Streptomyces sp. 2114.4: one gene and its partner. The main gene of each other region encodes a partner of the protein of the gene in region 2 in a complex. Links are inferred from orthologs where the notes say so. Each region holds a gene or a part of one and is shown on either strand. Other genes may lie near its edges.

Evidence for each region. The genes of interacting proteins can lie anywhere in the genome.
Region 1: the proteins of rpsJ (region 2) and nusB are in contact, whole or in part, in a solved structure (PDB 3D3B), measured with the Escherichia coli proteins. The link is inferred for Streptomyces sp. 2114.4 from one-to-one orthologs.

The regions. Positions count from the first base shown.
Region 1 is NZ_FYEY01000001.1:1,294,847-1,298,751, forward strand. What follows is about bases 701-3,577. They hold nusB (transcription antitermination factor NusB), read right to left. Parts: upstream 2,418-3,577; coding sequence 1,983-2,417; downstream 701-1,982. Other genes in these bases: pyrR (bifunctional pyr operon transcriptional regulator/uracil phosphoribosyltransferase PyrR), read right to left, coding at 701-1,064; bldD (transcriptional regulator BldD), read left to right, coding at 1,286-1,786; efp (elongation factor P), read right to left, coding at 2,420-2,986; CFW40_RS05605 (aminopeptidase P family protein), read right to left, coding at 3,054-3,577. In the rest of the region: CFW40_RS05580 (aspartate carbamoyltransferase catalytic subunit), read right to left, coding at 1-380; more of pyrR, read right to left, coding at 474-700; more of CFW40_RS05605, read right to left, coding at 3,578-3,905. UniProt on the Escherichia coli protein: Part of the processive rRNA transcription and antitermination complex (rrnTAC). The complex forms an RNA-chaperone ring around the RNA exit tunnel of RNA polymerase (RNAP).
Region 2 is NZ_FYEY01000001.1:3,471,205-3,474,989, reverse strand. The notes cover bases 603-3,506. They hold rpsJ (30S ribosomal protein S10), read left to right. Parts: upstream 603-1,852; coding sequence 1,853-2,161; downstream 2,162-3,506. Other genes in these bases: rplW (50S ribosomal protein L23), read left to right, coding at 3,479-3,506; rplD (50S ribosomal protein L4), read left to right, coding at 2,829-3,479; rplC (50S ribosomal protein L3), read left to right, coding at 2,176-2,820; CFW40_RS38915 (SUKH-3 domain-containing protein), read right to left, coding at 855-1,112; tuf (elongation factor Tu), read left to right, coding at 603-643. Outside these bases: more of tuf, read left to right, coding at 1-602; more of rplW, read left to right, coding at 3,507-3,785. UniProt on the Escherichia coli protein: Involved in the binding of tRNA to the ribosomes. Part of the processive rRNA transcription and antitermination complex (rrnTAC). The complex forms an RNA-chaperone ring around the RNA exit tunnel of RNA polymerase (RNAP).

The sequences.
Region 1 (3,905 bases), 2.2 Mb from region 2 along the record:
TTGATGACCGGGGCGTCGATCCAGCCGGAGGTGGCGAGCCGGTAGGGGGCGCCGGAGGCGCTGTGCCGGATGACGACGGCGTCCACGCCCATCGCCTCCAGGGTCTGGGCGGTGTCCTTGAGGGATTCACCCTTGGAGACGCTGGATCCCTTCGCCGCGAAGTTGATCACGTCCGCGGAGAGCCGCTTCTCGGCGGCTTCGAAGGAGATCCGGGTCCGGGTCGAGTCTTCGAAGAAGAGGTTGCAGACCGTGCGTCCGCGCAGGGTGGGGAGCTTCTTGATCGGCCGGTCGGCGACCCGGGCCATCTCCTCGGCGGTGTCGAGGATCAGGACGGCGTCGTCGCGCGTGAGATCGGCGGCCGAGATGAGGTGACGCTTCATCCGGTTTTCTCCGTGAGTGAAGGAGGTGTACGGGAATATCCGTCGAGCGGGCATGCCTGCGGACCCGGGGTCACCGGGTCCGTGCGCGGTGCGCTATCGCTCGCCGGCCGGGGCGGGGTGCTTCACGCCGAGCAGCACGGCGTCCCGGCCGTCCTCCTCGGTGAGCTGGACCTTGACCGTCTCCCGCAGCGACGTGGGGAGGTTCTTGCCTACGTAGTCGGCACGGATCGGCAGTTCGCGGTGGCCGCGGTCGACGAGGACCGCCAGCTGCACGGCGCGCGGCCGTCCGATGTCGCCCAGCGCGTCCAGCGCGGCACGGATGGTGCGTCCGGAGAAGAGCACGTCGTCGACGAGCAGGATGAGCCGGCCCTCGATGCCGTCGGCGGGGATGTCCGTGCGGGCGAGCGTGCGGGCCGGGCCCAGGCGCAGGTCGTCGCGGTACATCGTGATGTCGAGCGAGCCGACCGGGACCGTGCGGCCGGTGATCTCTTCGAGCTTGGCGGCGAGCCGTCGGGCGAGGAAGACGCCGCGGGTGGGGATCCCCAGGAGCACCACATCGTCCGCGCCCTTGGCGCGCTCGACGATCTCGTGGGCGATGCGGGTGAGCATCCGCGCGATGTCCGGGCCTTCGAGCACCGGGCGTGCGGGGAGCCGATCCGTCGTGTCGGAACTGCTTGCGTCCATATGAAACGGACCTCCTTCTCCGCCTCACGGGACGGACCTTAAAGGACGTCGGAATTACGCAGCCCAGGCTATCAGGGCCCCTCACAGGAGCGGTCCGCACCCCTGACGGGTGAGGGTCTGCCCCGTTCCGCTTGACGAAGTCAGATTACGCTGCGTAACCTCACAGTGAGTTACCAGCCCGCGGCGGAGCCGCATGTCGATACAGCCGTCTGGGGAGTTTTATGTCCAGCGAATACGCCAAACAGCTCGGGGCCAAGCTCCGCGCCATCCGCACCCAGCAGGGCCTCTCTCTCCACGGCGTCGAGGAGAAGTCCCAGGGCCGCTGGAAGGCCGTGGTGGTGGGTTCGTACGAGCGCGGCGACCGTGCCGTGACCGTGCAGCGCCTCGCCGAGCTGGCGGACTTCTACGGCGTTCCGGTGCAGGAACTACTGCCGGGGACGACACCGGGCGGGGCGGCCGAGCCGCCGCCGAAGCTGGTGCTCGACCTGGAGCGCCTGGCCCATGTCCCGCAGGAGAAGGCCGGCCCGCTGCAGCGCTACGCGGCCACCATCCAGAGCCAGCGCGGTGACTATAACGGCAAGGTCCTCTCGATCCGCCAGGACGACCTGCGCACCCTCGCGGTCATCTACGACCAGTCGCCCTCGGTGCTGACCGAGCAGCTGATCAGCTGGGGCGTGCTGGACGCGGAAGCGCGCCGTGCCGTGCAGCACGACGAGCTCTGATCCACCGCACCACCTGCAGAAACGTGCCGCCGCTCCGGACCTCCGGGGCGGCGGTTTCTGTGTACCGGCGCACGGACGGCGCGCACGGCGCGCGGACAGTGCACCAGGAGAGCCCCCGTACGGCGTTCTGCGGGCATGCGAAGGGCCCGGAGCACTGCCCTTCGCTCCGGGCCCGTTCACACGCTCTGCCGACCGCCTACTGCGCCTCGCGCCGCAGGCTCGGCTTCAGCTCCTTGAACCGGCCGAGGAGGCCGTTGACGAAGGCCGGGGAGTCGTCCGTGGAGAACTCCCTGGCGAGCTGTACGGCTTCGTCGATCGCCACCGCGTCCGGCGTGTCGTCCACCCACAGCAGTTCATAGGCACCGAGCCGCACGATGCTGCGGTCGGCCGCCGGCATCCGGTCCAGGTCCCAGTCGACCGCGTAGGTGGAGATCAGCTCGTCGATCCGGGCGACATGGTCCGCGTACCCCTCGACCAACTGCAGGGTGTATTCGTTCACCGGCGGCTGCCGGGGGTCGGTCCGGGCGTGCCGCATCCAGTCCGCGAGCACGGACTGCACATCGGCACCGCGCTGGTCGGCCTCGAAGAGTATCTGGAAGGCGCGCTTACGGGCCTTGGTGCGGGCAGCCACGGTTAGCTGTTCACCCGGCCGAGGTAGTCGCCCGTGCGGGTGTCGACCTTGATCTTCTCACCGGTGGTGATGAAGAGCGGCACCTGGATGGAGTAGCCGGTCTCCAGCTCGGCGGGCTTGGAGCCGCCGGTGGAGCGGTCGCCCTGCACACCGGGCTCGGTGTGCTTGATGGTCAGCTCGACCGCGGCGGGCAGCTCGACGTACAGCACCTCGCCCTCGTGCTGCGCCACGACCGCCTCGAAGCCCTCGATGAGGTAGTTCGCGGCGTCGCCGACGGCCTTGCGGTCGACGTGCAGCTGGTCGTAGGTGTCCATGTCCATGAAGACGAAGTAGTCGCCGTCCATGTACGAGAACTGCATCCCGCGCTTGTCGACGGTGGCCGTCTCGACCTTCACGCCGGCATTGAAGGTCTTGTCCACCACCTTGCCGGACAGCACGTTCTTGAGCTTGGTGCGGACAAAGGCCGGGCCCTTGCCGGGCTTGACGTGCTGGAACTCGACGACGGACCAGAGCTGGCCGCCTTCGAGCTTGAGCACCATGCCGTTCTTGAGGTCGTTCGTGGATGCCACGGTTGCGGAATCTCCTGGACTGCAGGTGGTGGGACCCCGGAGCACACGCCCACCGAACCTCTACGGCTCAGAGTGCGAGCAGCTCCTTGGTCGTGATCGTGAGTAGCTCGGGCCCGCCGTCCGCCTCGGGGCGGACGACGAGTGTGTCGTCGATCCGGACACCTCCGCGGCCCGGGATGTGAACCCCCGGCTCGACGGTGACCGGCACGCAAGCGTCCAGTTTACCCATGGCGGCAGGCGACAATTGAGGGTCCTCGTCGATTTCGAGCCCCACGCCGTGCCCGGTCCATGCTCCCAGCCGCTCCCCGTACCCCGCGGCGTCCAGCACATTTCGGGTCACCCGGTCCACCTCGCGGCACTCCACACCCGGCGCAAGTGCCTCGCGCCCGGCGCGCTGGGCTGCGAAAACGAGATCGTACAGTTCGATCTGCCAGTCCGAGGGCGTGGTGCCGATGACGAAGGTCCGGCCGATCTCGCAGCGGTAGCCGCGGTAATTGGCGCCCAGGCAGACACTGAGGAAGTCGCCTTCCTCGACCCGCCGGTCGGTGGGCAGATGCCCGGGGCGGCCGGCGTTCGGGCCGGTCGCGACGGAGGTGGGGAAGGCCGGGCCGTCCGCGCCGTGGTCCACCAGCCGGCGCTCCAGCTCCAGTGCCAGATGCCGCTCGGTGCGGCCAACCAGGATCGATTCCAGGAGTTCCCCCAGGGCCTGGTCGGCGATCTCGGCGGCGATCCGCAGACAGGCGATCTCGTCGTCGTCCTTCACCAGCCGCTGTCCCTCGACCGCGCAGGCCAGGTCGGTCAGCCGCAGCCGGGGCGCGACCTGGGAGAGGGCGCGGTGCCGGGTGACGGTGAGGTGGTGCTCCTCGACGGCCAGGGTGTCCGCGCCGGCCGTCGCGGCGAGGTCGGCGCCGGCCACCAC
Region 2 (3,785 bases):
CAAGGAGTGGGGCGACTCCGTCCTCAAGCTCATGGCCGCCGTCGACGAGGCGATCCCGCAGCCCGAGCGTGACGTCGACAAGCCGTTCCTGATGCCGATCGAGGACGTCTTCACGATCACCGGCCGTGGCACCGTTGTCACCGGTCGTATCGAGCGTGGTGTCCTCAAGGTCAACGAGACCGTCGACATCATCGGCATCAAGACCGAGAAGACCACCACCACGGTCACCGGTATCGAGATGTTCCGGAAGCTTCTCGACGAGGGCCAGGCCGGTGAGAACGTCGGTCTGCTGCTTCGCGGTATCAAGCGCGAGGACGTCGAGCGCGGCCAGGTCATCATCAAGCCGGGCTCGGTCACGCCGCACACCTCGTTCGAGGCCCAGGCGTACATCCTGTCGAAGGACGAGGGTGGCCGTCACACCCCCTTCTTCAACAACTACCGCCCGCAGTTCTACTTCCGTACCACGGACGTGACCGGCGTCGTGACCCTCCCCGAGGGCACCGAGATGGTCATGCCGGGCGACAACACCGAGATGTCGGTCGAGCTGATCCAGCCGGTCGCCATGGAGGAGGGCCTGAAGTTCGCCATCCGTGAGGGTGGCCGGACCGTCGGCGCCGGCCAGGTCACCAAGATCAACAAGTAATTCCGTTGATCCGGTTGATCCGGTCGTAGCTCCCCGGAGCTCACAAGGAGCCCCGCTCACCGTCAGGTGGGCGGGGCTCCTTGGCGTTCGGGTCGGGGTCTTCGGTGGGTCAGGAGAGGTATTCCTCGATGGGCTGAAGGCGCACCGTGTACAGGTGGGAAAATGCTTCGTGCATTCCTGTTCCTGCGTAGTAGGCGCCGGTGTGGTGCAGTTAGTACATCCGATTATCGGGGTCCATTGCCACGAGCCCGTTCTGGATTCTTTCCCACCCAATGGGAAATACTGGCTGTCGCGTATCGTCCATGGTGTCGGAGATCTGCTCGGCCGTATCGCTGCAGAATCTTGCGCAGGCGTTGAAGCGGTCTGTGTGCCCGGCGGCAGGGAAGAAGGGCACGTCGAGGGGCCCGTACGAGCGCAGGACGTCCTCCGCTTCCGGGAAGAGTCTGGCCTGGCAACCGTGTGCTGTCAGGTCGGCAAATGGCGAACTCCGCTAATTCCCGGACCCTTTCGGATGCGTCGCGAGCGGGGTGCCATCCGGCGTCAGCAAAGAGTTGATCGATCTCTGCCCGTGTCGGCGCGATCGGCATGTCCGGGCCCCTTCGTGCTGCGGATATTCTGTTTCGCCGGTAGCGGCGACCGACTGCGTTATTCCGTGACGAGGGGGACGGCTAACGGATCGCGGAACACGGAAGCGTTACCGCCGGCCCGATGAGCCGCCATCCGCTGCGTGCAGCCCACGGGCCGCCGGTGTGAAGTGAGTCAGGGTGGTGGCGGCCCTGGTTCCCGCCGCTCCGTTGGCCCGCCGCGGCCGAGGGGGCACCCGCTCAGCCCGGCGGTCGGGTAGTGTCTCCCGCTTCAGTTGGCCAGTGCCGTGGCCTGTATGGCACACTGTCCAGGTTGCTCGGTTGAGTGCCGATGCTGCGCGCCTCCCGCCGGGAGGACCGGAAGCGAGTCCCAGGTATTCGTCGTCCCTTCTCAGGGTCGGAAATACGGGAATCTTCCGGGAAGCGTCAGCGGGGTGCCTCGGCCAGGCGCCCGGTGGGTGTCCTACCCCCACGCATTCCTTCCAGAGGGATCCTCCTTGTGGGGATTTACCGGAAGGCGCGCGACACGCCCGACCGCGGGGGTCGGAGGTAGGGCGGTGCTCCTCACGGAGCACAGCACATCGGGTCCCAGAGCGTTTACGAGAGACAGGACTACGAAGTAGCCATGGCGGGACAGAAGATCCGCATCCGGCTCAAGGCCTACGACCACGAGGTCATCGACTCCTCGGCGAAGAAGATCGTCGAGACGGTGACCCGTACTGGTGCGTCGGTCGCGGGCCCGGTGCCGCTGCCCACTGAAAAGAACGTGTACTGCGTCATCAAGTCGCCGCACAAGTACAAGGACTCGCGCGAGCACTTCGAGATGCGCACGCACAAGCGCCTGATCGACATCCTCGACCCGACGCCCAAGACCGTTGACTCGCTGATGCGCCTGGACCTTCCGGCCGGCGTTGACATCGAGATCAAGCTCTGAGAGGCGCGGAAGAGATGGCTAAGCAGATCAAGGGCATCCTGGGCGAGAAGCTCGGCATGACCCAGGTCTGGGACGAGAACAACCGTGTCGTCCCGGTGACCGTGGTGAAGGCCGGCCCCTGTGTCGTTACCCAGGTGCGCACCAATGACCAGGACGGTTACGACTCCGTCCAGATCGCCTTCGGCGAGATCGACCCGCGCAAGGTGAACAAGCCCCTCAAGGGCCACTTCGCGAAGGCCGACGTCACCCCCCGTCGTCACCTCGTCGAGGTCCGTACCGCCGACGCCGGCGAGTACACCCTCGGCCAGGAGCTGACCGCTGAGACCTTCGAGTCCGGCGTCAAGGTGGACGTGACCGGCAAGAGCAAGGGCAAGGGCTTCGCCGGTGTCATGAAGCGTCACGGCTTCCATGGCGGCAAGGCCTCCCACGGTGCCCACCGCGTGCACCGTAAGCCTGGCTCCATCGGTGGCTGTGCCACCCCGGGCCGCGTGTTCAAGGGCATGCGGATGGCCGGCCGTATGGGCAATGAGCGGGTCACCACCCAGAACCTGACCGTCCATGCCGTTGACGCGGAGAAGGGCCTGCTGCTCATCAAGGGCGCAGTTCCTGGTCCGAACGGCGGCCTCGTCCTGGTCCGTACCGCGGCCAAGGGGGCCTGAGGTAACCGATGAGCACCATTGACATCCTTTCGCCGGCAGGCGACAAGGCCGGTAGCGTCGAGCTCCCCACGGAGATCTTCGACGCCAAGGTCAGCGTTCCGCTGATCCACCAGGTCGTTGTCGCGCAGCTGGCCGCGGCCCGTCAGGGCACGCACAAGACCAAGACTCGCGGCGAGGTCCGCGGCGGTGGCAAGAAGCCGTACCGCCAGAAGGGCACCGGCCGTGCGCGTCAGGGTTCGACCCGCGCGCCGCAGTTCGCCGGCGGTGGCATCGTCCACGGCCCCGTGCCGCGTGACTACAGCCAGCGGACCCCGAAGAAGATGAAGGCCGCCGCCCTGCGCGGTGCCCTCACCGACCGGGCCCGCAACAGCCGCATCCACGTCGTTTCCGGCGTGGTCGAGGGCGACATCTCCACCAAGGCCGCCAAGACTCTCCTCGGCAAGGTCAGCGAGCGCAAGAACGTGCTCCTGGTCGCCGAGCGCAGCGACGAGGCCGCGTGGCTGTCCGCCCGCAACCTGCCCCAGGTTCACATCCTGGAGCCGGGCCAGCTGAACACGTACGACGTGCTCGTCTCCGACGACGTGGTCTTCACCAAGGCCGCTTTCGAGTCCTTCGTGTCTGGCCCCAAGGCCGCTGAGACCGAAGGGAGCGACGCCTGATGACTGAGGCCGTCGTCACCAGCAAGACCTTCTCGGACCCGCGTGACGTGCTCGTCAAGCCGGTTGTCTCGGAGAAGAGCTACGCCCTGCTGGACGAGAACAAGTACACGTTCATCGTCGCGCCGGGCGCGAACAAGACCCAGATCAAGCAGGCCGTCGAGGCGGTCTTCTCGGTCAAGGTCACCGGGGTCAACACGATCAACCGGCAGGGCAAGCGCAAGCGCACCCGCACCGGTTACGGCAAGCGTGCGAACACCAAGCGCGCCATCGTGACCCTCGCCGAGGGCGACCGTATCGACATCTTCG